4 regions of the Streptomyces sp. NPDC098781 genome follow, and region 1 is predicted to be linked to each of the others. Evidence: riboswitches for the same ligand, from Rfam matches in the RefSeq annotation. Region 1 holds a riboswitch; each other region holds the start of a gene.
The links. A riboswitch is a leader RNA that binds a small molecule or an ion and turns the genes downstream of it on or off. The one in region 1 is predicted to bind cyclic di-AMP.

Region 2: it holds a riboswitch for cyclic di-AMP, as region 1 does, so the genes downstream of both, ACIQWG_RS33455 (M23 family metallopeptidase) here and ACIQWG_RS37240 (transglycosylase family protein) in region 1, are expected to answer to the same signal.
Region 3: it holds a riboswitch for cyclic di-AMP, as region 1 does, so the genes downstream of both, ACIQWG_RS38985 (M23 family metallopeptidase) here and ACIQWG_RS37240 (transglycosylase family protein) in region 1, are expected to answer to the same signal.
Region 4: it holds a riboswitch for cyclic di-AMP, as region 1 does, so the genes downstream of both, ACIQWG_RS26385 (transglycosylase SLT domain-containing protein) here and ACIQWG_RS37240 (transglycosylase family protein) in region 1, are expected to answer to the same signal.

Annotation. Positions count from the first base shown of each region.
Region 1 covers NZ_JBIWAK010000012.1:100,491-107,800, forward strand. Annotated here, with positions in the region: gene ACIQWG_RS37225 (DUF501 domain-containing protein) at 1-335, opposite strand, end outside; gene ACIQWG_RS37230 (septum formation initiator family protein) at 361-837, opposite strand; gene eno (phosphopyruvate hydratase) at 940-2,226, opposite strand; gene ACIQWG_RS37240 (transglycosylase family protein) at 2,560-3,249, opposite strand; cyclic di-AMP (ydaO/yuaA leader) riboswitch at 3,254-3,453, opposite strand; gene ACIQWG_RS37245 (transglycosylase family protein) at 3,662-4,702, opposite strand; gene ACIQWG_RS37250 (cytochrome P450) at 4,869-6,161, opposite strand; gene ACIQWG_RS37255 (nucleoside triphosphate pyrophosphohydrolase) at 6,280-7,260, opposite strand.
Region 2 covers NZ_JBIWAK010000009.1:451,739-459,048, forward strand. Annotated here, with positions in the region: gene ACIQWG_RS33440 (GNAT family N-acetyltransferase) at 1-2,783, opposite strand, end outside; gene ACIQWG_RS33445 (HPr family phosphocarrier protein) at 2,963-3,244, shown strand; gene ACIQWG_RS33450 (GntR family transcriptional regulator) at 3,423-4,118, opposite strand; gene ACIQWG_RS33455 (M23 family metallopeptidase) at 4,306-5,091, opposite strand; cyclic di-AMP (ydaO/yuaA leader) riboswitch at 5,104-5,267, opposite strand; gene ACIQWG_RS33460 (M16 family metallopeptidase) at 5,469-6,857, opposite strand; gene ACIQWG_RS33465 (M16 family metallopeptidase) at 6,854-7,310, opposite strand, start outside.
Region 3 covers NZ_JBIWAK010000015.1:18,502-25,811, reverse strand. Annotated here, with positions in the region: gene ACIQWG_RS39000 (dihydrofolate reductase family protein) at 1-294, shown strand, start outside; tRNA gene ACIQWG_RS38995 (tRNA-Met) at 478-551, shown strand; gene ACIQWG_RS38990 (PP2C family protein-serine/threonine phosphatase) at 669-1,739, shown strand; cyclic di-AMP (ydaO/yuaA leader) riboswitch at 1,996-2,153, shown strand; gene ACIQWG_RS38985 (M23 family metallopeptidase) at 2,165-3,187, shown strand; gene ACIQWG_RS38980 (aldo/keto reductase) at 3,360-4,304, shown strand; gene ACIQWG_RS38975 (PrsW family intramembrane metalloprotease) at 4,344-5,765, opposite strand; gene trmB (tRNA (guanosine(46)-N7)-methyltransferase TrmB) at 5,901-6,764, opposite strand; gene lhgO (L-2-hydroxyglutarate oxidase) at 6,907-7,310, opposite strand, start outside.
Region 4 covers NZ_JBIWAK010000006.1:422,722-430,031, forward strand. Annotated here, with positions in the region: gene ACIQWG_RS26365 (polyprenyl synthetase family protein) at 280-1,290, opposite strand; partial or broken gene ACIQWG_RS26370 (MFS transporter) at 1,498-2,250, shown strand; partial or broken gene ACIQWG_RS26375 (CocE/NonD family hydrolase) at 2,396-2,979, shown strand; gene ACIQWG_RS26380 (hypothetical protein) at 3,024-3,278, shown strand; cyclic di-AMP (ydaO/yuaA leader) riboswitch at 3,549-3,733, shown strand; gene ACIQWG_RS26385 (transglycosylase SLT domain-containing protein) at 3,739-4,482, shown strand; gene ACIQWG_RS26390 (HAD family hydrolase) at 4,517-5,347, opposite strand; gene fahA (fumarylacetoacetase) at 5,653-6,873, shown strand; gene ACIQWG_RS26400 (M56 family metallopeptidase) at 7,123-7,310, shown strand, end outside.

The sequences.
Region 1 (7,310 bases):
TCCCGCCGCCGGATGTAGTCCTCGTGCGCGGCGCGATAGGCGGCCGCCAGCTCCGGGTCCGTCTCCAGCCGGGCCGTCATGTCCTTCATGACGCCCTCGGCCTCCAGCGTGCCGATCGCCGACGCGGCGCGCGGGCAGGTCAGGTAGTACAGCGTCGGGAACGGCGTGCCGTCCGGCAGCCGAGGGGCGGTCTCGACGACGTCCGGCTGGCCGCACGGGCACCGGTGCGCGATCGCGCGCAGTCCGCGCGGGGGCCGCCCGAGCTGCTGCTTGAAGGCCTCGACGTCGGCGTCGGTGGGCTCGGTGCGCGGTGTGGGCGGCGGGGGGGTTTCCATGCCTGTCTTTCTATCGGTTCGGTTCTCACTCGGCGGCGGCGTCGGCCTTGTCGACCCCGTCCCAGATGTTCGCGTACCAGGGGCGGTCGGCCGCGCTCCGGTCGGTCCGGGACGCCTTGCCCGCGTCCGGATCGACCACGATGTAGCCGGTCTCCCCGGGCATCACATAGTGCAGCCGCTGCCGGATCTGCTGCTCGGCGTACGCGTCGTCCTGCCAGCGTGCCTTGAGGTCGCGCAGCTGCTCGACGCGCCGGGCGGCCTCCTCCTGCTGGCGCTGCATGTCGGCGATCTCGGCGCGCTGGGAGACGTACTGCCTTATCGGGTAGGCCAGTGCCACGACGAGGGAGCAGACCACCAGTGCGAGCAGCGCGGCGCGTCCGGTGAGCCTGGAGCGCCGGGCCTGCCGCTTGGTCTGGGAGCGGTAGACACGGGCCGCCGTCTGCTCGCCGAGCAACCGGATTCTCGTCGCGGTGGAGAAACGGTCCCGGTCCTTGACGGCCATCGGCTCTCCGCCTCCCCTTTCACGTGCGTACGTCCCCGCACACGGTACGGGACCGAGTACGGGGACGTACGTACGACTGGCTAAGCCTTAACCCGGTAAGGGTCAGCCCTTGAAGCGCGGGAACGCGCTGCGGCCCGCGTAGACCGCCGCGTCGTCGAGGATCTCCTCGATGCGCAGCAGCTGGTTGTACTTGGCGACGCGCTCGGAGCGGGCCGGGGCGCCGGTCTTGATCTGGCCGCAGTTGGTGGCGACGGCGAGGTCGGCGATCGTGACGTCCTCGGTCTCGCCGGAGCGGTGGGACATCATGCACTTGAAGCCGCTGCGCTGGGCGAGCTCGACGGCGTCGAGGGTCTCGGTCAGCGAGCCGATCTGGTTGACCTTGACGAGCAGCGCGTTGGCGGCGCCGTCGTCGATGCCGCGGGCGAGGCGCTCGGGGTTGGTGACGAAGAGGTCGTCGCCGACGATCTGGACCTTGTCGCCCAGCTTGTCGGTGAGGACCTTCCAGCCGGCCCAGTCGTCCTCGAACAGCGGGTCCTCGATGGAGACGAGCGGGTAGGCCGCGACGAGCTCCTCGTAGTACTCCGTCATCTCGGCGGCGGAGCGCTCCTTGCCCTCGAAGAGGTACTTGCCGTCCTTGTAGAACTCGGAGGCGGCGACGTCGAGCGCGAGGGCGATCTGCTCGCCGGGGGCGTAACCGGCTTCCTTGATGGCCTCGAGGATGAGGTCGAGGGCCTCACGGTTGGAGCCGAGGTTCGGGGCGAAGCCGCCCTCGTCGCCGAGGCCGGTGGCCAGGCCCTTGCTCTTCAGCACCTTCTTGAGGGTGTGGTAGACCTCGGTGCCCCAGCGCAGCGCCTCGGAGAAGGACTCCGCGCCGATCGGGGCGATCATGAACTCCTGGATGTCCACGTTGGAGTCGGCGTGCGAGCCGCCGTTCAGGATGTTCATCATCGGCACCGGCAGCAGGTGCGCGTTCGGGCCGCCCAGGTAGCGGAAGAGCGGCAGGTCGGACGCCTCGGAGGCGGCGTGCGCGACGGCGAGCGAGACGCCGAGGATGGCGTTGGCGCCGAGCGAGCCCTTGTTGTCGGTGGCGTCCAGGTCGAACATGGCCTGGTCGATCAGGCGCTGCTCGGTGGCGTCGTAGCCGACGAGCTCCGGGCCGATCTGCTCGATGACGGCGAGGACGGCCTTCTCGACACCCTTGCCCTGGTAGCGGTTGGGGTCACCGTCGCGGAGCTCGATGGCCTCGAAGGCACCGGTCGAGGCGCCGGACGGGACGGCGGCACGACCCGTGCTGCCGTCGTCGAGGCCGACCTCGACCTCGACCGTGGGGTTGCCTCGGGAGTCCAGGATTTCCCGGGCTACGACGACGTCGATGGACGGCACGAGCATCTCCTTCTTCGGATGTGACGCGGGTACGCAGACCGTGTGGGGTACTGCGAGACGAGCCTAACCGGCTCCGGGCATCAGACCAGCGGTCGACCGCCCCGTGGACAGAACCGAGAGTAAATTGTTTCCGAACGGAACAAAAACCTTCCCCAGACAGAGAAGAACCCCGCCCCGGTGCGTACGGGGGAAAACGCACCGAGGCGGGGAGTTCGCGGGGACGGGGGGTGGTCCTCACGACGCCCTCACTATGGGGTCCACGGATGTGAAGGCGCTGTGGTTCACCTGTCGGTCGCGTGCTGCCGCGGGCCGCCGGATGTCGCGGCCCGCCGCTGCCTCTTACTTCAGGTGCAGCTGCTGACCCGGGTAGATCAGGTTCGCGTCCTCGACGATGTCCTTGTTCAGCTGGAAGAGCTTCTCCCAGCCGCCCTTGACGTTCTTCTCCTCGGCGATCGAGCTGAGGGTGTCGCCCTTGACGACCTTGTACTCGCCGTCGCCCTTCTTGACCTTCTTGCCGGTCGGGGTGGTGACGGTCTTGGTGCTCTTCTTGGCGGCCGGGCGGTCGGTGGAGCGGGAGGCCGACTGCTGCTCGGAGGAGCGCGGGGTGGTCTCGGTGCTCTGCGAGGAGCCGCCGGCGGAGGAGCCGGAGTACGCGGCGCTGGACAGGCCGGTGCCGCAGTTCGGCCAGGCGCCCTTGCCCTGGGCCGCGAGGACCTTCTCGGCTATCTCGATCTGCTGGGACTTGGTGGCCTGGTCGGCGGTGGAGGCGTACTGGGTGCCGCCGTACGCGGCCCAGGTGGAGGCGGAGAACTGAAGACCGCCGTAGTAGCCGTTGCCGGTGTTGATCGACCAGTTGCCGCCGGACTCGCACTGGGCGACGGTGTCCCACTCGGAGGCGGTGGCGGCCGAGGCGTTGCCGGCCGCCATCAGCGGGGCGGCGACGGCGGCGGCACCGGTGACGCCGACGACGGCGATGGCGCGGGCGGCCTTGGACGGACGACGGTGCTTGCCCTTGCTGGAAAACAGCATGGAGAGATCCCCTCACCGACGCCTGCGAGGTGAGCTGTCGGGTTCGGGCCGGTTGAGTTGCCCGGCCGCGCACGTTCGCCTCTCGGCTCCCGCTGCGCGGCTTCACCCCGAGCCGGCTCCGGCCGTGCGGCCTCGAAAGGCCTCAACTGCCGGACCCGGCGCAAACCTTGGGTCCCCCGCTCCTGCCTACGGCGCTTGACGCGACGACTGTTCCCGTACGGCCGCCGGCAGGATTCGGCGTGACGGCGTAGGGGCTCGCTCTGGTGGCGAGCGATCACGACCGTAGACACTCGATTCGCGGAATTACAAAGACGATCAGGGCTTCTGAGATCTATCTCTCACTACTGTTAAAACGGACATTACACACCGAATCGGGGCGCGAACTGCCGCTGTTTTTCGCCCTGTTCGACCGTTATTCGACGGGGACGTCCAGCGTCTGACCGGCGAAGATGTCGTTCGCGTCGGCGCCGATGGCCTGCTTGTTCGCCTCATACAGCGCGCGCCACCCGCCGTCGAGGTCAAGGGAGTCGGCGATGGACGCGAGCGTGTCGCCCTGGCGGACGCTGTACGAGGCATGCCGGCCGGAGGACTTGGTGGCGCTGTCGGCGGTGTCGCTCTCGTCGGCGCTGGGGCCCCGATGACGCCCGGAACCGGCGCTCACGTCGTCGATCGACCCGGTGTCGACAAGACTCCAGGAGCCCGAGTCCTGGTCCGAGTTGCCCCGATTGCCCGCCTTTGGGGTCTCTATGGGGGAGCTGTCCGGCGACTGTGCGACCTTCGAGTCGGGCGAGTCCGACTTCGCGGAGCTGCCGGTCCCGGCGGACGAAGAGGGGGAGGACGAGGAGCTGTCGGGCGATTCGGACGAACCGTCGGGGGAGCCGCTGGGCGAGTTCGAGGAACCCCCGGAAGAGGCCGACGTACTCGGCGAGCTGGACTCATCGGACGAATCCGATGAACCGGACGAGTTGGATGAGCCGGACGATCCGGACGACGTCGAGGAATCGAGCAGCCCGGAGGATCCGGACACCGCGGAGGGAGAGTCCTCGCCCACGCCGGTGTCGAGGTCGACCGCGCCGGACTTCGGGGTGAGCCCGTTGAGTACCGCGCAGGTGCCCCAGGGGCTGGTCCCCCGGTCCGCCAGGACGTCCTGCGCCACCGCGATCTGCTGCGAGCGGCTGGCCAGGTCGGGGCTGTTGGCGTAGTCGAGACCGCCGTACTTCTCCCAGTCGTCCTGGGTCAGCTGGAGCCCGCCGTAGCGCCCGTTGCCGGTGTCGGCGCTCCAGGAGCCACCGCTCTCGCAGTCGGCCACCTTGTCCCACACATTGCCGTCGGCCGCGCTCGCGCCCGTGGCACCGAGGAGCGGGATGGCGATGGCGGAGCCGGTCACTCCGGCGGCGACGAGAAGAGCCGGAGCCTGACGAGGGCGACGGTGACGACCGTTCCCGGAGAGCATGCGGGTGCCTTTCACGAGACAGCAGTGACTGTGGCGCGTGAAACTGGGCGCCTTCGTTGATCCGTGAACGTATAGGCAGACGATCACTTGTCACAAGTTAATGCCGCGTAGATCACGTGAAGATCACAGAATTGGGCCCACGTCATGGTCGCGGCTGTGGACAGACTCACCCAAGGGGGGTGAACTCCACCGGAAGGGTGCGCAGGCCGCGCATGATCAGCCCGCCGCGCCACCTCAACTCCCCCGGTTCCACGGCGAGTCGGAGGTCCGGGAGTCGGGTGAGGAGCGTGGCCAGGGCGGTCTGGCCCTCCAGTCGGGCGAGCGGGGCGCCGAGGCAGTAGTGGATGCCGTGGCCGTAGCCGAGGTGCTGGTTGTCGCGGCGGCCTAGGTCCAGGACGTCCGGGTCGGCGAACCGCTCCGGGTCACGGTCGGCGGCGGCCAGGACGACGAGGACGGGGTCGCCGGGTGCGATGTCCTGCCCGCCGATGGTGAGCGGCTCGGTGGCGAAGCGCCAGGTGGCGAGCTCGACCGGGCCGTCGTAGCGCAGGAGTTCCTCGACGCCGGTTTCGAGCAGGTCGCTGTCGCGGTCGGCGAGGGAGGCCTGGAGGCGGGTGCGCTGCTCGGGGTGGGTGAGCAGGGCGTAGGTGCCGTTGCCGATGAGGTTGACGGTCGTCTCGAAGCCGGCGAACAGCAGGATGAAGGCCATGGCCGCGGCCTCGTTCTCGGTCAGGTGCTCACCGTGGTCGGAGGCGCGGATGAGGCCCGAGATGAGGTCCTCGCCGGGGTCGGGGGTGGCCGGAAGTGCCTCGCGCTTGCGGTGGATGAGGTCGGCCAGATAGCCGCGCATCTTCTTCACCGACCGCGCGACCCCGCCCCTCGGGCCGCCCTGGTGGCGGATCATCATGCCCGCCCAGTCCCGGAAGTCGTCCTGGTCCTCGCGGGGGACGCCGAGCAGGTCGCAGATGGCGTAGATGGGGAGCGGGAAGGCGAACTCGTGGATCAGGTCCGCGCTCCCCTTCGCCGCGAACTGGTCGATGAGCTGATCCGTGAGCTCCTGCACCCGAGGGGCGAACTCGGCGACCCTGCGGGGCGTGAAGGCCTTGGAGACCAGCCGGCGGAGCCTGGTGTGGTCCGGCGGGTCGATGTTGAGCAGATGGGTCATCAGCTCGGCCTTGCGCTCCCCGGGGATACCGGTCTTGCCCTTGGCGTGCGCGGGCTCGTCGTGGTGGGCCGGGTTCTTGGAGAGCCGGTGGTCGGCGAGCGCCTGCTTGGCGTCGACGTAGCGCGTGACCAACCAGGCCTCCACCCCACTGGGCAACCGCGTCCGATGCACGGGCGCGTGTTCCCGGAGCCAGGCGTAGGCAGGGTAGGGGTCGGTGGCGAACTCCCAGGTGAAGAGGTCGGGGGGTTCGGGGGTGGTGCCGGTGGGCTTGTCGGCGGGAGTGGGCTGGTTGGTCACTCCTTGACGGTATCCGCTGCCGGTGCGGGCCCTGTCTCCTGCTCCTGTCCGACCCCTGCTGCCTGCTCCGGTCCTGCTCCGCTCCCTCTCCATGGGGTCCCGTGGTCAAGGGGGCCCACTAAGAGGACACTCCCTCGGCGGCACGCACGGCGTCCCGGTAGGCCCGTGCCGCCACCCGCAGGGCGGCCTCGGGATCCACGCCGGATGCCTCCGCGCGGACCGCCATCGCGAGGAGGTCGTAGCCGAGGCCCTCCCCGGTCGGCAGCGGGACCTCCAGACCCGCCGTGCGGACCCGGGACGCCAGCTTGGCCGCGAGGGCGAGGCCCGGCTGGCCGAGGGGGACGCCGTCCGTCACCGACTCACGCTGCTTCTCCACCGCCTTGGTGCGCAGCCAGTGCTCCTTGACCTCCTCGGGGGTCGTCGCCGTCTCGTCGCCGAAGACATGGGGGTGGCGGTGGATCAGCTTGGTGACGATGCCGCCGGCCACGTCGTCGATGGAGAAGGGGGCGTCCGGATCCTCCTCCGCTATCCGGGCGTGGAAGACGACCTGGAGCAGAACGTCGCCCAGTTCCTCACGGAGCTCGTCGCGGTCGCCGTCCTCGATCGCCTCGACGAGTTCGTAAGCCTCCTCGATGCCGTACTTGGCCAGGCCCTTGTGGGTCTGCTGGGAGGACCACGGGCACTCGGCGCGAATGCGGTCCATGACCTGGACGAGGTCGAGGAGACGGGCGCCGGGCAGGTCGTAGGAGGCGGGGAGCAGTTCCAGGTCGGGCATCTGCACACGGCCGGTGCCGGCCAGGCGGGCGAGGCCGTCGGTGAGCGCGGGCTCGCCCTCGCCGGTCGCCACGACCACGACGGTGCGGCCGTCGGCGCACGCCTCGATCAGCTCCTGGGCGGTCGGGGCGGCCTCGGCGACCTCGATCCCGGCCTCCCGCAGATACGGCAGCTGCGGATGCGCGCCGTCCGCGCACAGCACACGGTCGGCGGAGTGCAGCGCCTGCCACGCCGGCCAGGACAGCAGACCGGGGGCGACACGGTGGCTGGTGGTGAGCAGGACGACGCGGCCGGGGGCGGCGGCTTCGGGACTGGTTGCGTTCACGATCCGAACGTAACCCAAGCGAGCGACATCCCCCGGAGTTGTCCACAGGC
Region 2 (7,310 bases), on a different contig from region 1:
GACGCGCCGAGCACGCTCAGGCCGTGGGTGGCGACGACGACCGGCTCCAGGGTGACCGCGACGACCTCCGGATGGTCGTCGACCAGCCGCGACACCCGCAGCAGCAGCGCCTCCAGGGCCGGGGTGTCGACGGGCGCGGAGCCGCGCCAGCCGAAGAGGAGCGGTGCCGTCCGGATCGACCGGACGATCGAGGTGGCGTCGCGGTCGGTGACCGGGATCAGCCGGTGCGCCATGTCGCCGAGCAGCTGGGAGGCGGCTCCGGCGAGCCCGAAGGACAGCACGGCACCGGCGGCCGGGTCGATCACGGCCCGTACGACGGTGTCGACGCCGCGCGGTGCCATCCTCTGCACGACCGGCCGCAGCTCCTCGGCCCTGCCGAACAGCTCGGTCAACTCGGCGTATGCCCGGCGCAGTTGCTCCTCGTCCGCCAGGTCGAGCCGTACGCCCCCGAGGTCGGCGCGGTGCCGCAGGTGGGGGGCGGTGGCCTTGAGGGCGACGGGGTAGCCGAGGGTGCGGGCGGCGTCGGCGGCCGCGTCGGGAGTGGGGGCCTGAAGGGCGCGGTGGACCTGGATGCCGTACTTGCCGAGCAGGTCACCGGTCTCGTCCGTGCCGAGCGTGAGGCCCTGCCCGCGCGCGAGCAGACCGTCGATCAGCCGGGCGGCGCCCTTCTCGTCGATGTCCTCGTACTCGGGCACCTTGCCGGGCTCGGCCGCCTCGCGCCGCCACTGCGCGTACCTGACAGCTTCGCCGAGGGCGCGGACGGCCCGCTCGGCCGCGGGGTAGGCGGTGATGAGGCGGGGGGTGTTCTCGGAGGTCTCCGACAGCTCGGGCAGGGTCTCGGGGCGGAAGTCGAGGGGGCGGATCGGGTGGGCGCGGACCACGGCGCCGGGCGCCTTCGACTCCGGTCGTGGTGCGGTGCTCGCCGCGGCCGACAGGGCTTCCGCGAGTCCGCCCAGCTCCACGTGCACCACCAGCACGGGCTTGCCCGGTACCCGCTCGGCGGCCGTCCGCAGGGCCTCGGCGAGCTCGGCGTCCCCGGTCGACGCGTCGCCGATCGCCGGTATCGCGGTGACGACGACCGCGTCGCAGGTCTCGTCGGCGAGCGCGCGCGAGAGCTCACGGTGGAAGTCGTCCGCCGACGCGGCCGTCGTCAGATCCAGCGGCAGCAGCGGACGCAGGCCCTCTGACAGGCACGCGTCGTAGGTGAGCAGGCCCAGCGACTCGGAGTTGCCCAGGATCGCCACGCGCGGCCCGGCCGGCAGCGGCTGGCGGGCGAGCAGCAGCCCCGCGTCCACCAGTTCGGTGATGGTGTCGACCCGGATCACGCCGGCCTGCCGCAGCAGCGCGGAGACCGTGGCGTGCGGCAGCCGGGTGGCCCGTACGGCGTGCCCCTGCGGTGCCGCGCCGCCGTGCCGCGCGCCCTGGACGACGACCAGCGGCTTCGCGGCCGCCGTGCGCCGGGCGAGGCGGGTGAACTTGCGCGGGTTGCCGATGGACTCCAGGTACATCAGCGCGACGTCGGTGTCCGGGTCGTCGTACCAGTACTGGAGGACGTCGTTGCCGGACACGTCGGCCCGGTTGCCGGACGACACGAAGGTCGACACTCCGGTCACCCCGGTGACGCCGCCGCCGCGCCGGTGCAGCCGGGACAGCAGCGCGATCCCGATGGCGCCGGACTGGGCGAACAGACCGATCCGTCCCGGACGGGGCATCTCGGGGGCGAGTGAGGCGTTCAGACGTACGTCGGCGGCGGTGTTGATGATCCCGAAGGCGTTCGGGCCGATGATGCGCATGCCGTACGCGCGTGCCTGCCGTACGAGTTCGCGCTGCCGTTCGCGCCCGTCGGGCCCGCTCTCGGCGTACCCGGCGGAGAGCACGACGAGGCCCTGCACCCCGTGCTCGCCGCACTCGGCGACGACCTCGGGTACGAGCGGGGCCGGCACGGCGACCACCGCGAGGTCGACCTGCTCCTCGATCTCCCGCACGGAGCGGTGCGCGGGCACCGAGTCGAGCTCCTTGAGGTCCTCGGGGAACGCCCTGTTCACGGCGTACAGCCGCCCGGTGAACCCGGCCTCCCTGATGTTGCCGAGGACGCTGCGGCCCACCCCGCCGGCCGTGCGGCCCGCACCGATGACGGCGACGGACCCGGGCACCAGCAGCCGCCGCACGGACCGGGCCTCGGCGCGCTGCTCGCGCGCGTACTGCACGGCGAGCGAGCGGTCCGTCGGCTCCAGGTCGAACTCCAGGCGTACGACGCCGTCCTCGAAGCTGCGCTTCTGGGTGTACCCGGCGTCCGTGAACACCTTGATCATCTTGGTGTTGGCGGGCAGCACCTCGGCGGCGAACCGGCGGATGCCGCGCTCGCGCGCGACCGCGCCGATGTGTTCGAGCAGGGCGGAGGCGACACCCCGCCCCTGGTGGGCGTCCTGGACCAGGAAGGCGACCTCGGCCTCGTCGGCGGGGGCGGACGCGGGCATTCCGTCGGCACCGATCCGGTCGTAGCGTACGGTGGCGATGAACTCGCCGCCCACCGTGGCCGCGAGTCCCACCCGGTCCACAAAGTCGTGGTGCGTGAAGCGGTGGACGTCCTTGGCGGACAGTCGCGGGTAGGGCGCGAAGAAGCGGTAGTACTTCGACTCGTCCGACACCTGCTCGTAGAAGCTGACCAGGCGCTCGGCGTCATCAATGGTGATGGGGCGGATGCGTGCGGTGCCGCCGTCGCGCAGCACCACGTCGGCTTCCCAGTGGGCGGGGTACTCGTGCCGGTCCGAGGCGCTCTGCATGGGGCCCAGAGTACGGCTCGCGTACGACAACGGCGCGAGGCAGTCTGTGGAGGACGAACGTGGGGTCGAGGCCGCGATCCGACGGGCACCGAGAGACGGGACGTTCGTCTCGTTCCGGCTTGCTTCACGGGTGTGGGAAACTGGTCTAGACAACCCTGAACACCGAAGGGCAGCATCACATGGCTGAGCGCCGCGTCAACGTCGGCTGGGCCGAGGGCCTCCACGCCCGCCCCGCCTCCATCTTCGTCCGAGCCGCCACGGCCACAGGCGTCCCGGTGACGATCGCCAAGGCTGACGGCAACCCCGTCAACGCGGCCTCCATGCTGGCCGTCCTGGGCCTGGGCGCCCAGGGCGGCGAGGAGATCGTCCTCGCCTCCGACGCCGAGGGCGCGGACGCCGCCCTCGACCGACTGGCGAAGCTGGTCGCCGAGGGTCTCGAGGAGCTGCCCGAGACGGTCTGAGGACCTGAGCGGGTGATCCGTAGCGAACGGTGAAGCCGCGTCCGCCTTTTCGGCGGGCGCGGCTTCGCTGTTTCCGGGCAGGCTCGACGCAATTGGCGGCGCGCTGCCGGTGCATTCGAAAAAGGGCAGCAGAAATTCACCGCCACCGAATATGCCCTCTTTGTATACGGCGCCTTTGTTAATGCCGCAGACTCGGCATGTTTACGGGATGTTGCGAATTCCTCACACGCTCCGCGCGCCCGCCTCCGGAGCCGAACCGCAGCCGGTGCGCGGAGAGCGCGCGCTCGGTGTGCAGCGCCGTCATCGCGCGGGCGCGTTCCCCGTCGCCGCGCGCCACCGCGTCCACGATCGCGCCGTGCTCGGTCCAGTACCCCTGCGGGTCGGCCGGTGCCTCCACGGCGTACATCCAGGCGATCTTGTGGCGCAGCTGGGTCAGCACCGAGGTCAGGGCGGGGCTGCCGGACGCCTGGGCCAGCGTCTCGTGGAACCAGCCGCCCAGGGAGCGCAGATCCTCGCTGTTGCCCCGCCTGGCCCGCTCCTGCCCCAGCCTGACCAGGCCGCGCAGGACCTTCAGATGGGCCTCGGTGCGCCGCTGGGCGGCCCGGGCGGCGCCGAGCGGCTCCAGCAGGCCGCGCATCTCCAGCAGGTCCGCGGCCTCCTGCTCGGTCGGTTCGGCGACACAGGCCCCCGCGTGCCGCCGGGTGACCACGAAGCCCTCCGCCTCCAGGGTGCGCAGGGCTTCCCGGACCGGGACGCGGGAGACGCCGTAGCGGCGGGCGAGGACTTCCTCGGTGAGTCGGCCGCCGCGCTCGTGGACACCGGCGACGATGTCGTCCCGGATCGCCGTGCACACCGAGTGCGCCGGAATACGCATGACCCACCTCCGCCTTAATCCCCGTGAAACGTCGACGAATGACGTGTTCGCTGTGACTCTATTGCAACCTGCCTGAATTTCCGACGGCGAGCCGGAATCCATGGATATTTTTTGGTCATCGGTTCGACGCCAAAACGCCGAAAGCCCCGGCTCGGGAGCCGGGGCTTCGGGTGGTGCGGCGGTGGCGTCAGATGTTCACGCCGTGCGCGCGCAGGTAGGCGACGGGGTCGATGTCGGAGCCGTACTCCGGCGAGGTCCGAGCCTCGAAGTGCAGGTGCGGGCCGGTGACGTTGCCGGTGGCGCCGGACAGGCCGATCTGCTGGCCGGGGGTGACCCGCTGGCCCACCGAGACGCCGATGGACGACAGATGGCCGTACTGGGTGTAGGTGCCGTCGTTCATCTTGATCACGACGTTGTTGCCGTAGGCCCCGCCCCAGCCGGCCTCCACGACGGTGCCGGAGGCGACCGCGTGGACGGACGTGCCGCTGGCGGCGTGGAAGTCGATGCCGGTGTGGCTTCCGGAGGACCACACGGCGCCGCCGGCCTTGTAGCCGGTGGAGACGTACGAGCCGGGGATCGGGGACACATAGGACAGCAGGCGCTTGCGCTCTGCCTCGCGGGCGGCGCGCTCCTTGGCCTCGCGCTCCTTCGCGGCCTTCTCGGCCGCCTTCTTGCGCGCGGCCTCCTGGGCGGCCTTCTTCGCGGCGGCGGCCTCCTTGGCCGCGTGCTCCTGGGCCGCGGCCTGGGCGTCGAGCTGGTCCGCGATCGAGTTCTCGACGGCGATGACGGGGATGAGGCCGGTCTGCTCCGCGGCGGGCTCGGCGGCGAGCGCCGGAGCGGCCAGGGTGCCTATGACGCCGGTGGCGGTGAGCGCGGCGACGCCCGCGGCACGGGCGGTGGAGCGCTGCATCCGGCTGGGCCGGCGATGCTTCCCGGTGGGGCGGTTCTTCCCGGTGGCGCAGGTGAACGCCATGTAGTGGCTGGTCCTTTCCTTCCCTCTCGCCTACCGGGTTAGCTGACGGGTTCGGAGCAGGAAGGTCTCCTACGGGCCCCCTCGCACTCGCGCGGGCGCCCGATTCACCCCAGGGACTTCGGTGGGTCCCCGGCTCCCCTGGCTCGCGCCATACGGGGACTCGGCGATGGCTGTCCGGTGCCGCGGGTGCGGCGCGGTGCCTGACGGACAGCCCGGAAGACGCTAAACGGGACATCTTTCAATCCCCAAACCGAGCAGGGCTTTTGTAGCGCATCCCACAGGCCAGACAGGCAACCTCTCCTCAATTCGGGCATAAAGGGGCCCTGGTGACTCTTTCGTCACCAGGGCCCCTATGCGCGCGTGGCGCCGTCTTTCGCCTACTCGGCCGCCACGACGGTGACTTCACCGATGCCGAGGGCCTCCACGGGCTCCCGGATCGCGGCCGCGTCGCCGACCAGGATCGTCACCAGGCGGTCCACCGGGAACGCGCTCACGGCCGCGGCGGTGGCCTCGACGGTGCCGGTGGCGGCGAGCTGCTGGTACAGCGTGGCCTGGTAGTCGTCGGGCAGGTGCTGCTCGACCTGGTCGGCCAGGGTGTTCGCCACGGAGGCCGCCGTCTCGTACTTCAGCGGCGCGACCCCGACCAGGTTCTGCACGGCGAAGTCCCGCTCGGCGTCCGTCAGCCCCTCCCCGGCGACACCGCGCAGGACCTTCCAGAGGTCGTCCAGCGCCGGGCCGGTGTTCGGGGTGTCGACGGACCCGCTGATGGCGAGCATCGCCGCGCCGCTGCCGTCCGGGGCGGAGCGCAGGATCTGCCCGAACGCGCGTACGCCGTAGGTGTAGCCCTTCTCCTCGCGCAGGACCTTGTCCAGGCGGGAGGTGAGGGTGCCGCCGAGGCAGTACGTGCCGAGCACCTGCGCGGGCCACACGCGGTCGTGCCGGTCGGGGCCGACCCGGCCGATCAGCAGCTGCGTCTGGACCGCGCCGGGGCGGTCCACGATGACGACGCGCCCGGTGTCGTCCGCGGTCACCGGCGGGACGGGCCGCGGCTCGGCCGAGGAGCCCGTCCAGGCGCCCAGGGTGTCCCCGAGCAGCGCGTCGAGGTCGACGCCGGTGAGGTCGCCGACGACCACGACGGTGGAGGTGGCGGGACGCACATGGCGCTCGTAGAACGCGCGTACGCCCGCGGAGTCGATGCCGGCGACGGTGTCCTCGGTGCCCTGGCGCGGGCGGGACATGCGCGAGGTGGCCGGGAACAGCTCCTTGGCAAGCTCCTTGGCGGCCCGGCGCGAGGGGTTGGCCAGCTCGTGCGGGATCTCGTCGAGGCGGTTGCGCACCAGGCGCTCCACCTCGGCGTCCTCGAACGCGGGTGCCCTGAGAGCGTCGGCCAGCAGACCGAGCGCCTTGGGCAGACGGGAGACCGGCACTTCGAGGCTGACGCGGACGCCGGGGTGGTCGGCGTAGGCGTCCAGCGTGGCGCCGCAGCGCTCCAGCTCGGCGGCGAACTCCTCGGCGGTGTGCTTGTCGGTGCCCTCGGACAGGGCGCGCGCCATGATCGTGGCGATGCCGTCGAGGCCCTTCGGCTCGGCGTCCAGGGGCGTGTCCAGCAGCACCTCGACGGCGATGACCTGCTGGCCGGGGCGGTGGCAGCGCAGGACGGTGAGGCCGTTGTCCAGCTTGCCGCGCTCGGGCGCCGGGAACGCCCAGGGCCGGGCCGGGCCGGCCTGGGGCTGTGGGTGGAACTCCATGCTGGCGAGTTCGGTCACTGGGCCGACTCCTCGTTCTCGTCGGTGCTGGCGGCTTCCAGGTCCTCGTCCTCGCCGGCGACCGGCTCGTACACGAGCACCGCACGGTTGTCGGGCCGCAGCCGCGCCTGGGCGACCGCCTTGACCTCCTCGGCGGTGACGTCGAGCACCCGCTTGACCGCGGTGAACGCGAGCTGCGGGTCGCCGAACAGGACGGCGTACCGGCACAGTTCGTCGGCGCGGCCCGCGACCGTGCCGAGCCGGTCCAGCCACTCGCGCTCGAGCTGGGCCTGGGCGCGCTCCATCTCCTCGGCGGTGGGGCCCTCCTGCGCGAAGCGCGCCAGCTCCTCGTCGACGGCGGACTCGATGACGGGGACCTCGACGTCGCCGGAGGTCTTCACGTCCAGCCAGCCCAGGGAGGGCGCGCCGGCCAGGCGCAGCAGGCCGAAACCGGCTGCGACGGCCGTACGGTCG
Region 3 (7,310 bases), on a different contig from region 1:
GCGGAGGAGGCGGCGCTGGCGAAGATCACGGCGGGGGATCCGAGGCTGGCGTCCGCGACGGTGTACAGCAGCCTGGAGCCGTGCACCCGGCGTTCCTCGCGACCGGTGCCGTGTGCCCGGCTGATCCTCGAGGCGGGGGTGCGCAGGGTGGTGACGGCTTGGCGGGAGCCGGACACGTTCGTGGTGGGGGCGGACGGGAGCGGGGTGCTGGCGGGGGAGGGCGTGGATGTGGTGGTGCTGCCGGAGTACGAGGAGCGGGCGATCGCGCCCAATCGGCATCTGGTGGGTGGGTGAGGGCGTGGGGCCTTTTCCTGGCCGGGCTCGCCGGATGGACCTGGCCGGATGGGCCTGGCCGGACGGGCCTCACCGGACGGGCCGGGAGGGCCGCGGCAGCTGAGCGGAAAGTCCTGGTCAGGACCGGCCCCGGGAAAGGCGTGTGCTTCGGGTCCCGCGGATGGCGTACTATGGACTCATCGACGCGGGGTGGAGCAGCTCGGTAGCTCGCTGGGCTCATAACCCAGAGGTCGCAGGTTCAAATCCTGTCCCCGCTACTGAAGGCTCAGGGCCGGAACTGATCAGTTCCGGCCCTGAGTGTTTTCCCCGGTCGGCTTCCAGCGCTCGCCCGCCGCCCCCGCTTCGGCAACCCTGGTGAGGTGGAGCAGCGGCGGATGTCATACGCACGCCGGTTCGTCCGGCTGCTCCCCGCCCTGCTGATCGCGGCCGGAGCCGTGTACGACCACGTCACACCGACGGACTTCACCGGCGCCCCCTTCCTCACGGCCGCGCCACTGGTCGCCGCCCCCCTCTACTCACAGCGCGGCACCGTGCTCACCGGAGCCCTGGCCCTCCTCGTGGTGCTCGTGATGCGCGCGCCGCGCGGGGAGCTGTCCCAAGCGGAGGTGGTCACCGAGCTGGCGACCATCGTGGTCGTCTCCGTGCTCGCGGTCCTCATCAACCTCCTCGTCCGCCGCAGCGACGAACGCCTCGCCTCCGCCCGCGAGATCGCCGAGGCCGCCCAACGCGCCGTACTGCCGGAGCCGGCCGAGCGGATCGGCGGGTTCCGGATCGCGGCCCGGTACGAGGCGGCGCAGGAGGGCGCGGCCATCGGCGGGGATCTGTACGCCGTGCAGGACACCCCCTACGGCGTCCGGCTGGTGGTGGGGGACGTGCGGGGCAAGGGAATGGGGGCGGTCGGGGCCGTCGCCGTGGTGATCGGGGCCTTCCGGGAGGCCGCCGAACAGGAGGCCACGCTGGAGGCGGTCGCGCAGCGGCTGGAGCGGGCGCTGGCCCGGGAGCGCGCACGGCGCGACGGACCCGAGTCGCAGGAGTGGTTCACCACCGCCATGCTCGCCGAGCTGCCGCACGGCAACGAAATCGTGCGGCTGGTCAACCGCGGGCACCCGCCGCCGCTGCTGCTGCACGCCGACGGCACCGTCCACCCCCTGCCGGCCACCGAACCCGCCCTGCCGCTCGGCATGCGCGAGCTCGGCGCCTGGCCCGACCGGGCCGACGACGCCGGCTTCCCGGACGGGGCCACCCTGCTGCTGTACACCGACGGTCTGACCGAGGCGCGGGACGCCGGCGGGCGGTTCTACGACCCCGAGGTGGGCCTCGCGGGCCGCGTGAACGCCCTGCGCGAGCCGGCCGAACTGCTCGGGGTGCTCGCGGCGGACGTACGCCGGCACTCCGGCGGAGGGATGGCGGACGACCTGGCACTCATGGCCGTACGACGACCGTGAAGCCTTCTGACCGATCACCTTGACCGTTGTCACCAGCGGTGATCGCGCGACCGCCCTCCGCATAACAACTGACATACCGTCAATACCTGTGTGACTCCAGAGTCTTGGTCAACTCGCCCGATTTAGGCCGCTCATGACCCCTAAGTCCGGGCGAAAATCGTTAATGATCAAGTGGAACAGCTTGGAATACGCGCCCCGGGTCTATTAACGTTCGATAACGCAGCGCGGTCGTCCCAGCCGTCACAAGAGTCGGCTCCGTGCGCACGCGCCGAATCCCGTAAGGGAACCGGGGAACCACCACCTTGGGGTGAATCGCACGGATTCCACCGTGGAAGCACGGTTGGTATACGCGCGTAGGAGACCTTCCTGCTCCGAACCCGTCAGCTAACCCGGTAGGCGAGAAGGAAGGAAAGGAGTACGCCCACGTGGCGTCAAACCGGCCTGCTCCGCAAGCCCCGTTCGTGCCGAGCGAACGCAGCGACACCTTCGGCTACGACCGCTACCGCACCGACGAGGGCCCGTTCGAGGAGTGGAACCCCACCGCGGATTCCATTCGTCCCGTTCGTGGCAGGCACCGCGTCTCCAAGCAGCGTGGCGGGGGACTCGCCCGCAGCTCCACGGTTCTCGGCGTAGGCGTCATAGCCGCCGTCGGCGCGGGCGGCATGGCCAGCGCCAACAGCGGCAAGCCGCCGGTCGCCATCACGATGCCGGACCTGCCCCTGATCTCGGACGACTCCTCCGAGCCCGCCGAGGACACGGCCACCGCGTTCAGCACCATGGGCGAGGCCACCGAGGAGACCACGCAGGGCACCTCCGACGCCGGCGAGGTGCTGCGCAGCCGGATCATCGCGCAGGCCGAACTCCAGCAGACTCAGATCGACAGCAAGGCCGCCGCGGCCGCCGTCGCCGCCGCGGAGAAGGAGGCCAGGGACGCGGCCGCCAAGGCGGAGAAAGAAGCCAAGGCCAAGGCCGCCGCCGCGAAGGCCGCCGCCGAGGAGGAGGCCCGCAAGAAGGCCGAGGCCGAGCGTCTCGCCGAGCTGGCCAAGCAGTACACGCTGCCGACCTCCTCGTACACCATCACCTCGACCTTCGGTCAGGCCGGCGCCTACTGGTCCTCCGGCTACCACACCGGCCTCGACTTCGCCGCCCCCACCGGGACGCTGATCAAGGCGATCCACTCCGGCACCGTCACCTTCGCCGGCTGGGACGGCTCGTACGGCTACAAGACGGAGATCACCCTCGACGACGGCACCGAGCTCTGGTTCGCGCACCAGTCCTCGATCAGCGTCAGCGTGGGCCAGAAGGTCAACACGGGCGACGTCATCGGCCGCGTCGGCGCCACCGGCAATGTGACCGGCGCCCACCTGCACCTCGAGGTGCACCCCGACGGCAGCGCGAACGGCATCGACCCGCTGGCCTGGCTTCAGGGCAAGGGCCTCACGCCCTGAGGCCCGTGACGGGCGACCACATGTGATCCCCGGCGGTCCTGACGGCGTCCCCCCGACGTCAGGGCTGCCGGTTCTCGGTGCGTGCGACGGTGTTCGTCGCGAGCGTCTTCATTACGCAGCCTTGGTCCCCGGTGTGGAATGAGCCGTTCCGGTACGACGGTTGACGTAGAGCATGAGTGCTCTTCGTCAGCTCGGCTCCTCCGACCTGGAGGTCCACCCGCTCTGCCTCGGCGGCAACGTCTTCGGCTGGACCGCCGACGAGACCCGGTCCTTCGCCGTCCTCGACGCATACACGGAGGCGGGCGGCAACTTCATCGACACGGCCGACGTCTACTCGGCGTGGGCCGAGGGCAACTCGGGCGGCGAGTCCGAGACGGTCATCGGCCACTGGCTGACGGCACGCGGCAACCGGGACGACGTCGTGATCGCCACCAAGGTCAGCCAGCACCCCGACTTCCAGGGCCTGACCGCGGCCAACATCAAGGCGGCCGCCGACGCCTCCCTGCGGCGCCTGGGCACCGACCGCATCGACCTCTACTACACGCACTACGACAAACCGGAAGTGCCCGTCGAGGAGATCATCGGCGCGCTGGACGAGCTGGTGAAGGCCGGCAAGGTACGGCACATCGCCGCGTCCAACATCTCCGCCGAACGCCTCGCGGCCTCCCTCGCCTTCTCCAACCGCGAGGGCCTCGCCCGCTATGCCGCCCTCCAGCCGCACTACAACCTGGTCTCCCGCGACACCTACGAGGGCCCCCTGCGCGACCTGGCCGAGCGGGAAGGGCTGGCGGCGATCCCGTACTACTCCCTCGCGGCCGGTTTCCTCACCGGCAAGTACCGACCGGGGACGGCCGTGGACAGCGCCCGCGCGCGGGGTGCCGGCAAGCACGCAGAGTCCGAGCGGGGCCGACGGGTGCTGGCCGCCCTGGACGAGGTGGCCCGTTCCCACGACGTGCCGATGGCGACGGTGGCCCTGGCCTGGCTCGCGCAACAGCCGACGGTCGCGACGCCCCTGGCTTCGGCCCGCACGGTGGAACAGCTGCCGGCGCTGCTGGGGATGGCGGAGCTGAGGCTGACGGACGACGAGGTGGAGCGGCTCACGGAGGCGTCGGCGTGAGGCGCCGCCTCTTTCTCGACCGCTAGGACCTCTCGACCGCTAGGACCGATACGGGTTGTAGAGGGGGTACGGCGCCACCGAGCCGTAGCCCGGTGCGGGGCCCGGTCCGTTCAGCTGCCCGTACGGCTGACCGTGCGGGTGCCCGTATGGCTGCGGGTAGGTCGGTCCGTACGGCTGTGGGTACGTCGATCCGTACAGCTGCTGGTGAACGGCCGGCCCCGGTTGCGGGTGGCCGTATGCCGTCCAGGCCTGCGCGGCGGCCGCGTGCTCCAGCGCCGGCCGGGCGAACTCCCGCCGCGCCCACAGTTCGTGCAGCAGCTCCTGTTCTCGCACGACGTAGTCCGCGCCGGCCCGGCCGCGGCGGCCCCGGTGCCGTAGGAACGCCAGCGACGTGGCGTAGGCCTCGTACTGCGCCACCGCTCGCGCCGCCTTCCGGCCCCCTTGGCGGCGCGCGTACTGCCGGGCCACCCGACGGTCTCGCATCGAGCCCAGCGTGAAGGGCGCGCTCGGCGACAGCCATCCGGCGGCGACGTAGGCGGGGAGTTCCTCGCGCACGGTCCTCAGCTCGCGCTGCCGGGTCCAGATCACCAGCCAGGTCAGCAGCCCGAACGCCGGGACCATGAGGGTCGCGTACACGCCGAAGAAGCCGTACTCGCCGAAGGCCGAGGAGCCGTTCCACAGGGCGTGCATGCCCATGGCGAACAGCAGGCCGAGGAGGGGGAGCAGGACGCGGCGCACATGCTGGCGGTCGCCCGACAGCGCCGCGATGCCGAAGCCGATGCCGGTCAGAACGGTGAAGAGGGGGTGCGCGAAGGGCGACATGATCACGCGGACGAAGAAGGTCGCCGCGGTGACGGAGGCGATGCCGCTGTCGCCGGTGAGCTGGTCGGTACCGAAGGCGGTGCCGAGGTAGAGGATGTTCTCGGTGAAGGCGAAACCGGTCGCGGTGACCCCGGCTATCACCACTCCGTCGACGATCCCGGTGAAGTCCCGGCGGCGGAAGAGGAAGACGAGCAGGACGGCCGCGGCCTTCGCCAGCTCCTCGACGACCGGCGCTATGACGGTCGCGCCCAGGGTGTCCGCGTGCGACGGATCGGCCGTCGCGGTCGCTATCCATCTGGTCGCGAAACTGTTGGCGACGATCGCTATCAGCGCCGCGGCGCAGGCGCCCCAGGCGAAGGAGAACAGCAGGTTCCGCCAGGGGCCCGGCTCGACGCGGTCCAGCCACCGGAACGACGCCACGAGCAGCGGCACGGGCAGCACGGCGAGCCCCAGCCCGACCAGGAACCCCTCGGTGCCGGTCTGCTCGCGCACCAGGGCGAGGATGACCAGCCCGGAGAGCGCGAGCAGCGTGCTGAGCGCGCCGTAACGCACCCAGCGCCGGTGCCACCAGTGCGCGTGCCGCGGTGCGCCGCCGGTGGGACCGGCGGGGTGCGTCGGGTACGGGGGACAGGTGGCCACGGCATTGACCCTAACGAGGCAGGGGCGCCGCCCGCAGCAGCGCGAGGGGCTCGGGCGCCGGTGGGGGGTGCTGTCGGTGCTGCTGTCGAAGTCCCTGGGGACGGTTCGTTGTCGGTGCTGTTCTTCCCGCTGCTGTTACCGCTGTACGCGGCGGAAGAGCAGGTCGTTCACCACATGACCCTTGTCCAGTCCCTGGCCCTCGAAACGGGTCAGCGGCCGGAACTCGGGACGGGGCGCGAAACCACCGTCGGGGCGGGTGTTCTCGAAGTCGGGGTGCGCGGTCAGCACGTCGAGCATCTGTTCGGCGTACGGCTCCCAGTCCGTGGCGCAGTGCACCAGGGCGCCGGGCCGCAGCCGGGTCGCGGCGAGGTCGAGGAACTCTGGCTGGATGAGCCGCCGCTTGTGGTGGCGCTTCTTCGGCCAGGGGTCGGGGAAGTAGACGCGCAGCCCGTCGAGCGAGTCGGGGCCGAGCATCTCCCGCAGCAGGATGATGGCGTCGCCGTTGGCCACGCGGATGTTGCCGAGGCCGTTCTGGTCGGCCAGGTTGAGGAGGTTTCCCTGCCCGGGGGTGTGGACGTCGACGGCGAGGATGTTGGTGCCGGGGTCGCCGGCGGCCATCTGCGCGGTCGCCTCCCCCATGCCGAAGCCGATCTCCAGCACGACGGGGTTGTCGTTCCCGAACAGCTCGCCGAGGTCGACGACGCACTGTCCGTCGATGTCCAGCCCCCACTTGGGCCACAGCCGCTGCAACGCGTCCGCCTGGCCCGCGGTCACCCTGCTCCGCCGCGGCTGAAAACTCCGGATCCGCCGCTCGAAGTGCGACCCGGCCGGATCGGCCTGTGGCCCGTCCGGGAACCGCGGCTCCCCCTTGGCCCGGGTATGCCGAATCGACTCACCGGGGACGGGGACGGGGGCATGGCTCGCGAGCTCACCGTCGGCCACGGTTCGACCGGGGACGGCGGGGCGGGGGGCTTCGGGGGCGTTGAGGGAGTCAGACACAGTGGGGTCGATTTTACGGGGAGCGGGAAGGGGGTGGAATTACGGCTGGGATCCGTCAGCCCGTCCGGCGTTTGAGGACGAGGCCCTTCGGGACCGATGGGGGTCCGGGGGGCGGAGCCCCCTGGTGGGGTCGAAGGGGCGATCAAACCCCCTCCAACACCGCCAACGCCCGCCGAGCCACCTCCCGCCCGATCGGCAGCGAAGCGGTAGCCGCAGGACTGGGCGCATTCAGCACATGCACCGCCCGCTCCCCCTCCCGAATCAGAAAGTCATCCACCAGCCCCCCGTCCCGCAGCACGGCCTGCGCCCGCACCCCCGCAGCCGCCCGCACCAGATCATCGGAGGTCACCGCGGGCAACAACCTCCGCACCGCCCCCGTGAACGCCACCTTGGACACCGACCGCCGCAGCTCCCCCGCCCCGTACCGCCAGTGCCGCCCGGCCATCCGCCACGCCCCCGGCCAGGACACCGTCGCCGCGACCTCCCTCGGCCGCACGACCCCCCACCCGTACCCCTCCCGCGCCAGCGCGGGCACCGCGTTCGGCC
Region 4 (7,310 bases), on a different contig from region 1:
GCCCCCTGCGTCAGCTTCTGGGCATTCATACGGAGGGGATCTTACTTTGGACTCAGTCCAGACTTGTGGCGTGCGTCACATCCGGCGATACGGCCGGGGCGGAGCCTTTGGGTGGGGACGGCCAGGGGTGGGACCGCCAGGGGTCAGGGATGGGACCGCCAGGGGTCAGGGGTGGGACTGCCAGGGGTGGGGACGGCCAAGGGTGGCGAGGCCAAGGGTCTGGACAGCCGAAGGTGGAGACGGCCAAGGGCGGGAACAGTGGGTGTGACGGGGGCGGCGCTACCCGGCCCGGTGCACCACCGCGTCGCACAGCTCCATCAGGCCGGCCTTCGCGGCACCATCCCGCAGCGGCGCCAACGCGGCCCGAGCGTCCTCCACATACCGCACCGCGTCCCGCCGGGCCTGCTCCAACGCCGGATGCTCCCGAAGCCGGGCCACCGCCTCCGCGAGCCGTGCGTCATCGCTGAGATCGGAGTCCAGCAGCTCGGACAGCGCGACATCCTCCGCCAGCCCCAGCCGCTCGGCCCGCTCCCGCAGCCGCAGCACCGGCAGCGTCGGAATGCCCTCGCGAAGATCCGTCCCCGGCGTCTTCCCGGACTCGCGGGAGTCGCTCGCGATGTCCAGCACGTCGTCGGCGAGCTGGAAGGCGACGCCCAGCCGCTCCCCGTACTGGGTCAGCACATCGACGACCGTCTCGTCGGCGCCCGACATCATCGCCCCGAACCGGCACGACACCGCCACCAGCGACCCGGTCTTCCCGCTCAGCACATCCAGGTAGTGCTCGACCGGGTCCCGCCCGTCCTGCGGCCCCGCGGTCTCCAGGATCTGCCCGGTGACCAGCCGCTCGAACGCCTCGGCCTGCACCCGCACCGCCTCGGGCCCGAGGTCCGCGAGAATGTGCGAGGCCCGCGCGAAGAGGAAGTCGCCGGTCAGTACGGCAACCGAGTTGCCCCAGCGCGCGTTCGCGCTGTCGACACCGCGCCGCACCGTCGCCTCGTCCATGACGTCGTCGTGGTACAGCGTCGCCAGATGGGTGAGCTCGACGACGACCGCCGACGGGACGACCCCCGGCGCATACGGATCCCCGAACTGGGCGGTGAGCATCACGAGCAGCGGCCGGAACCGCTTTCCACCCGCCCGCACCAGGTGCTGGGCGGCCTCGGTGATGAAGGGGACCTCACTCTTGGTGGCTTCGAGCAATCCCTCCTCGACAGCCGCCAATCCGGCCTGGACATCGGCTTCCAGAGCCTGGTCCCGCACGCTCAGCCCGAACGGCCCGACGACGGTCACGAGGGGTCTCCTGTCTGCTGGTGTCTACTGGCGGTTACACGGTTTGTCGATAGGTCGCTGCCATCACTCAAGTCAGCGTATCCGGTCACGTTTCGATCACCGATGCCGCCCACCCGTCCACCACGGGCGGTATCGGATCACGGCCGGTATGTTTTTGATCACCTGATAGGGCCGGATATCCATCGGTTTGTAAGGAAGTAGCGGGCCGTGTCCCGAACCGAGGTCGATGTCCAGCCCGCGAGCGAGCCGCCGCCGCGCGCCGCCCACGCCTTCTTCGGCCGACCCTGAGGCCTTCTCACGCTCTCCGGCCCGGAGGTGTGGGAACGCTTCTCGTTCCTGGGCATGCAGGCCATCCTCGTCCTGCACTTCGCCGACACGATCTCCTCCCGCGGTATGGGCATGTCGGCCGGAACCGCGGCGTCCGTCAACACCGCCCCCGGCACCCTCGTCCATCCGGTGTCCGTCGCCCCCGGCACCCTGGTCCATCCGATGTCCGTCGCCCCCGGCACCCTCGATCATCCGGCGTCCGTCGCCGGCGGGTGACTCGCCGACCGCGTCCTCGGCTCGCACCGGGCGGTGCAGTGAGGCGGCGTCCTGACCGCCTGCGGCCACTACGCCATGGCGGTGCCGAGCGCCCCCATGAACTGGGCGGGCCTCGGCCTGATCAGCGCGGGCACGGGGCTGCTGACGCCCAACGTCTGGGGCTTCTAGGCGGCGGCCATCGGCATGACGTTCGGCCCGGTCCAACACCTCACCGGCCGCCGCCACCTGACCGGACGCAAGCACTCCGCCGATTTCGCCCTGGCCCCCGACACCATGCGCCGGGCGATCCGCCTGATCGCCACCGGCCTCGTCGTCACGGCCGCCCTCGCAGCCCTGCCGGCAGTCGCCGGGCGGCTCACCACGGACCACTTCGTCGACCTGCCGACCCTGGTCTCGGTGATCGCGCCAGCTGCCTTCACCGGCCGGACCATGCCCCTGCGGTTCCTGTCGCTCGCCCGGGTGGCCGCGGGGCTCGCCGTGATGGCCGCGGCGCGTCGGCTGCGCCGCAGGACGTACCCGGTGCGCTGACCGCCGGTCCACCGACCGGACGGGGATCCCGCTCATGCACATCCGTACGTCCTTCCCCTACGAGACGACTCATCCCGACGTGCGCATCCCGCTTTCGGACGGGACGAGCCTGTACGCGCGCGCATGGCGCCCTGTCGTTATTGCGAGGGCCTGCCGACGGACGAGTACTCGGCGACGGAGCCGGCCGACGGGGTCGAGGTCGTCAACTGGCCCGCGGCGCAGCCCTGGTGCGACGGCAAGGTCGGTATGTTCGGCATCTCCTGCGGCGGCTTCAACTCCCTCCAGATCGCGGCCCTCGCGCCGAGCCGCTCAAGGCGATCGTCACGTCTGTTCCACGGACGATCGCTATGACAACGACGCGCACTACATGGGAGGTTCCGTCCTCGCGGTCGACATCCACGCCTGGGCGTCGACGATGCTCGCCTTCGCCCCCCGGCCGCCGGACCCGCAGCACATCGGCGAGTCCTGGCGGGACACGTGGCTCGAACGGCTGGGTTCCCTCGACCCGTTCATCCACACCTGCCTGGAACACCCGACCTGCGACGACCACTGGCGCCACGGCAGTGTCTGCGAGGACCCGGCGCGATCGACGCCGCCGTCCTCGCCGTGGGCGGCTGGAGGTCGACCCGCGCCACGGCGCCACGCGCGCGTACCCGGACGGTATGGAGTGCGCCGAGGACCCGCTGGAGACGTACACGATCGACGAGGCGGACCCACTGCCGGCCCGCGCCCGCTCGGAGTGGTCCGTCCGGCCGCACCGGCCGGAGCTCGCCTGGGAGACGAGGGTGGGCACGCGCTCCGAGATCAGCCGCGACGGGCAGCACTTCGTGACCTCCGACGAGGTGATCCGCACGGAGGGCGAAGAGGTGCTTTTCCGTCGCATATGGGAAATTCGGACTCCACGGGCCGCCGGTTAAAGGCGAGTTGGAGTCATTGCCCGTTTTGCGGTACTTGCGCCTGCCAGTGAATTGGGTCACGCGAGCCCGGCCGGGGACCTGGTCCGGAGCACCCCCTTCCCTCCTTGCCCCGAACGCGAGTTGAGGCTTGGCAACCGCAAAGGATCAAGCACCCCATTCCCCCCAGACCATGGTCAACCCGCACGTCAGGTGACCACAGCACTTGTTCCGGGCATGTGCTCTCGCATACGTTCCCGCTCGTCGGGCGGACGCCTAATCCTGCCGCCGCCCGAGTCATCCCCGACGTAACTCACACACGCGCGGCAGGAGCGGGGGACCCAGGTAAGCCGCCGGACCGTACGCCTTGATGGCTCATCGGACCGGCTAGGGGTGAAGTCGTGCCGCCCTACGGCGGCACGGCCGGGCATCTCCAGCCCGAACCCGACAGCTCACCTCGCAGGCGCCGGAGAGGAACAGCGCCATGCCCCGAGGCAAGCATCGCCGCCCCCGCACCAACCCGCTCACCCGACGTGTCGTCATCGCCGGAACCGGCACCGCGGCCCTCGCTCTCCCGCTCCTGAGCGGGACCACCGCGAGCGCCGCCGAGCCCGCCAAGGCCCCCAGCGCCGCGGTGAAGGTCGACTCGGTCGCGTACACCACCAAGAAGGGCGACACGCTCTACGGCATCGCGGACCGCTACGACGCGCAGGGCGGCTGGAAGCAGCTCTACAAGGACAACCGCAAGGCCATCGGCGACGACCCCCGCCTGATCCACCCGGGCCTCGACCTCACGGTCCGGGCGGCGAAGAAGGCGAGCACGCCGGCCAAGACGGCCGACAAGGCGTCCGCGCCCGCCAAGAAGTCCTCCGTCGCCCAGGCGACCCAGTCCTCGGTGAAGACCTACCCGAACAACCTCGACGGCTGGATCCGCAACGCGCTGGACATCATGGCTCAAAACGGAATTCCGGGTTCTTACGAGGGCATTCACCGCAACATCATGCGCGAGTCGTCCGGCAACCCGCAGGCCATGAACAACTGGGACTCCAACGCCGCGGCCGGCACCCCGTCCAAGGGCCTCCTCCAGGTCATCGACCCCACCTTCGCGACCTACCACGTGCCGGGCACCGTGTACGACCCCTTCGACCCGGTCGCGAACATCACGGCCGCGTGCAACTACGCGGCCGCGCGCTACGGCTCGATCGACAACGTGAACGGGCCCTACTAGGAGTAGCAGCCGGGCCACTGGCGCATATCGCCCCTTACTGGACGATATGCGCCATATCTCCCGCGAACAGCCTCTCAAGGACGACGGCGATGCCGTCGTCCTCGTTCGAGAGGGTGATCTCGTCGGCGACCGCCTTGAGTTCGGGATGCGCGTTGGCCATCGCCACCCCGCGGGCGGCCCAGTCGAACATCGGGATGTCGTTGGGCATGTCACCGAAGGCGACGGTGTCCCGCGGACCGAGTCCCAGATGCTCGGCGGCGAGCGCGAGACCGGTCGCCTTGGTGACACCGCATGGCTGGAGTTCGACGGTGCCGGGCCCCGACATGGTGACCGTCGCGAGCGAACCGACCACCGAACGCGCCGTCGCCGCCAACTCGTCGTCCGACAGGCTGGGATGGCGCAGCAGCACCTTGCTGATCGGCTCGCACCACAGGTCGTCGCGGCGTCTGACGCGCACCGCCGGCAGGGTGGGGTGCGGCATCAGGTAGCCGGGCTCGATGAGCGTGAGCCCTTCCACGCCGTCCTGGTCGACGGCCGCGTACACCTGCCCCACCTCGGCCTCGATCTTGCCGAGCGCGGTTTCCGCCAGTTCCCGGTCCAAGGTGACGGACCACAGCAGACAGTCCGCGCCGGCGTCGTACAACTGCGCGCCCTGTCCGCACACCGCGAGCCCCCTGCTGCCCAGGTCGTCGAGCAACGGCCGCACTCTGGGCGCCGGCCGTCCCGTCACGACGAGGTGCTGGGCACCGGCCGCCGCCACCCGCGCGAGCGCGTCGAGGGTCCGGTCGGAGAGCGTGTCGTCGCCGCGGAGCAGCGTCCCGTCCAGGTCAGTGGCGATGAGTGAATATGCGATGGGTGGGGCCATGATCAGAGAATACGGACAGGAAGCCCCATCGACTCGACCTGAACCGGACGGCTGCTTTGTTCACATGTGTTGACACCTAATCCGGTTACCCTTCTGCCTACCCGTCCGCAACTGCCCTCCGCCCCTTGTGATTTCACCCCCACTTGGCGCCGGAGCGCGCCCCGAGCGCCCGCCCGACGCGGCGACCTGCTGTTTCACCGGCTCCGACGACGCGACTTTCGCACTGCCCAAGACCGGTGCCTCACCCGTAACGTGTGGCCCGACCCACTTGGCAGACGGAGCGTATGAGAGTGAGGCAGCACCCCATGCCCCCCTTCGATCTCCCCGAGGGCGACCCCTTCGGCACGCACAACCTTCCGTACGGCGTCTTCTCCCTTCCCGGCTCGGACTCCGCGCGACGGGTCGGCGTCCGGCTCGGCGACCACGTCCTCGACGCGGGCAAGGCGGCCCACGCCCTCGGCTCGCCGTACGCCCCGCTGCTCGCCCAGGACTCCCTGAACCCGCTGCTCGCCGCGGGCCGCACCACCTGGTCCGATGTCCGTCGCGCGCTGACGGCCTGGGTGACGGTGCCCGCGCACCAGGAGGCCCTCCGTGATCTCCTGCACCCCCTGTCCTCGGTGACCTTGCACCTCCCCTTCGAGGTCGCCGACTACGTCGACTTCTACGCCTCCGAGAACCACGCCCGGAACGTCGGCCGGATCTTCCGCCCCGACGCCGAGGACTCACTGACCCCCAACTGGAAGCACCTGCCGATCGGTTACCACGGCCGCTCCGGCACGGTGGTCGTGTCCGGCACGGACGTCGTACGGCCCTCGGGCCAGCGCAAGGCGCCCACCGACGCCGCGCCGGTCTTCGGCCCCTCGGTCCGGCTCGACATCGAGGCCGAGGTCGGCTTCGTGGTCGGAACGCCGTCACGGATGGGCGAGCCGGTCGCACTGGGCGACTTCCGGGAGCACGTCTTCGGCCTGTGCCTGCTCAACGACTGGTCGGCACGCGACATCCAGGCCTGGGAGTACGTCCCCCTCGGCCCGTTCCTCGGCAAGTCCTTCGCCACCTCGGTGTCGGCGTGGATCACCCCGCTGGACGCCCTGGAGGAGGCGATGGTGGCCCCGCCGCAGCGCACGCACCCGCTGCTGCCGTACCTGGACGACTCCGGCTCCGAGACCGAACCCGGTGGCTACGACCTGCGTATCTCGGTGGCCGTCAACGGCCATGTGGTCTCCGAGCCCCCTTTCTCCACCATGTACTGGACGGCCGCCCAGCAGCTCGCCCACATGACCGTGAACGGCGCCTCGCTGCGCACCGGCGATCTGTACGGCTCGGGCACGGTCAGCGGACCCACGGAGGGCGAGCGCGGCTCACTGCTGGAGCTGACGTGGAACGGCCGGGACGCCCTCGAACTCCCCGACGGCAAGCGGACGTTCCTGGAGGACGGCGACGTCGTGACGCTGTCCGCCTGGGCACCGGGGCCCGGTGGCGTTCGGGTCGGGCTCGGGGACGTGACGGGGCGGATCGCGGCGGGGTGACGTCCGCGTCCGGCCCAACTCACGGCCGGTGAAGGGGCGTTCGCGGTCGCGGAGCCGGCGGTCGGTGGGTGCGGAGGCCGGCGCGGGGTCGAGCGGAGCAGGGCATTCGGCGAGTCTTTCCTCCTGACTCCGACGATGGTCACCGTCATACTGGCTGGCGGTGGGAAGCGAGCCGCGAACGGCCTTCGCCGCCCACCGCCCCGCACCGTCGCCAAAGCACCGTCCCGTCCAGGATCCGGAGACCATGGCATGACCGTCTGCATGCTCCTGTTGAGCATCGTCGCCCTGACGGCCGCCGTACCTGTCCCCCAGGCGCTGACCCGGGCGAACTGGCCCGAACGGGAACCCGTGGTCGCCCTCTGGGTGTGGCAGTGCCTGGTCGCCACCGTCCTGCTGTGCTGCCTGACAGCCCTGTCCCTGGGCACCGCCGCCGTCTT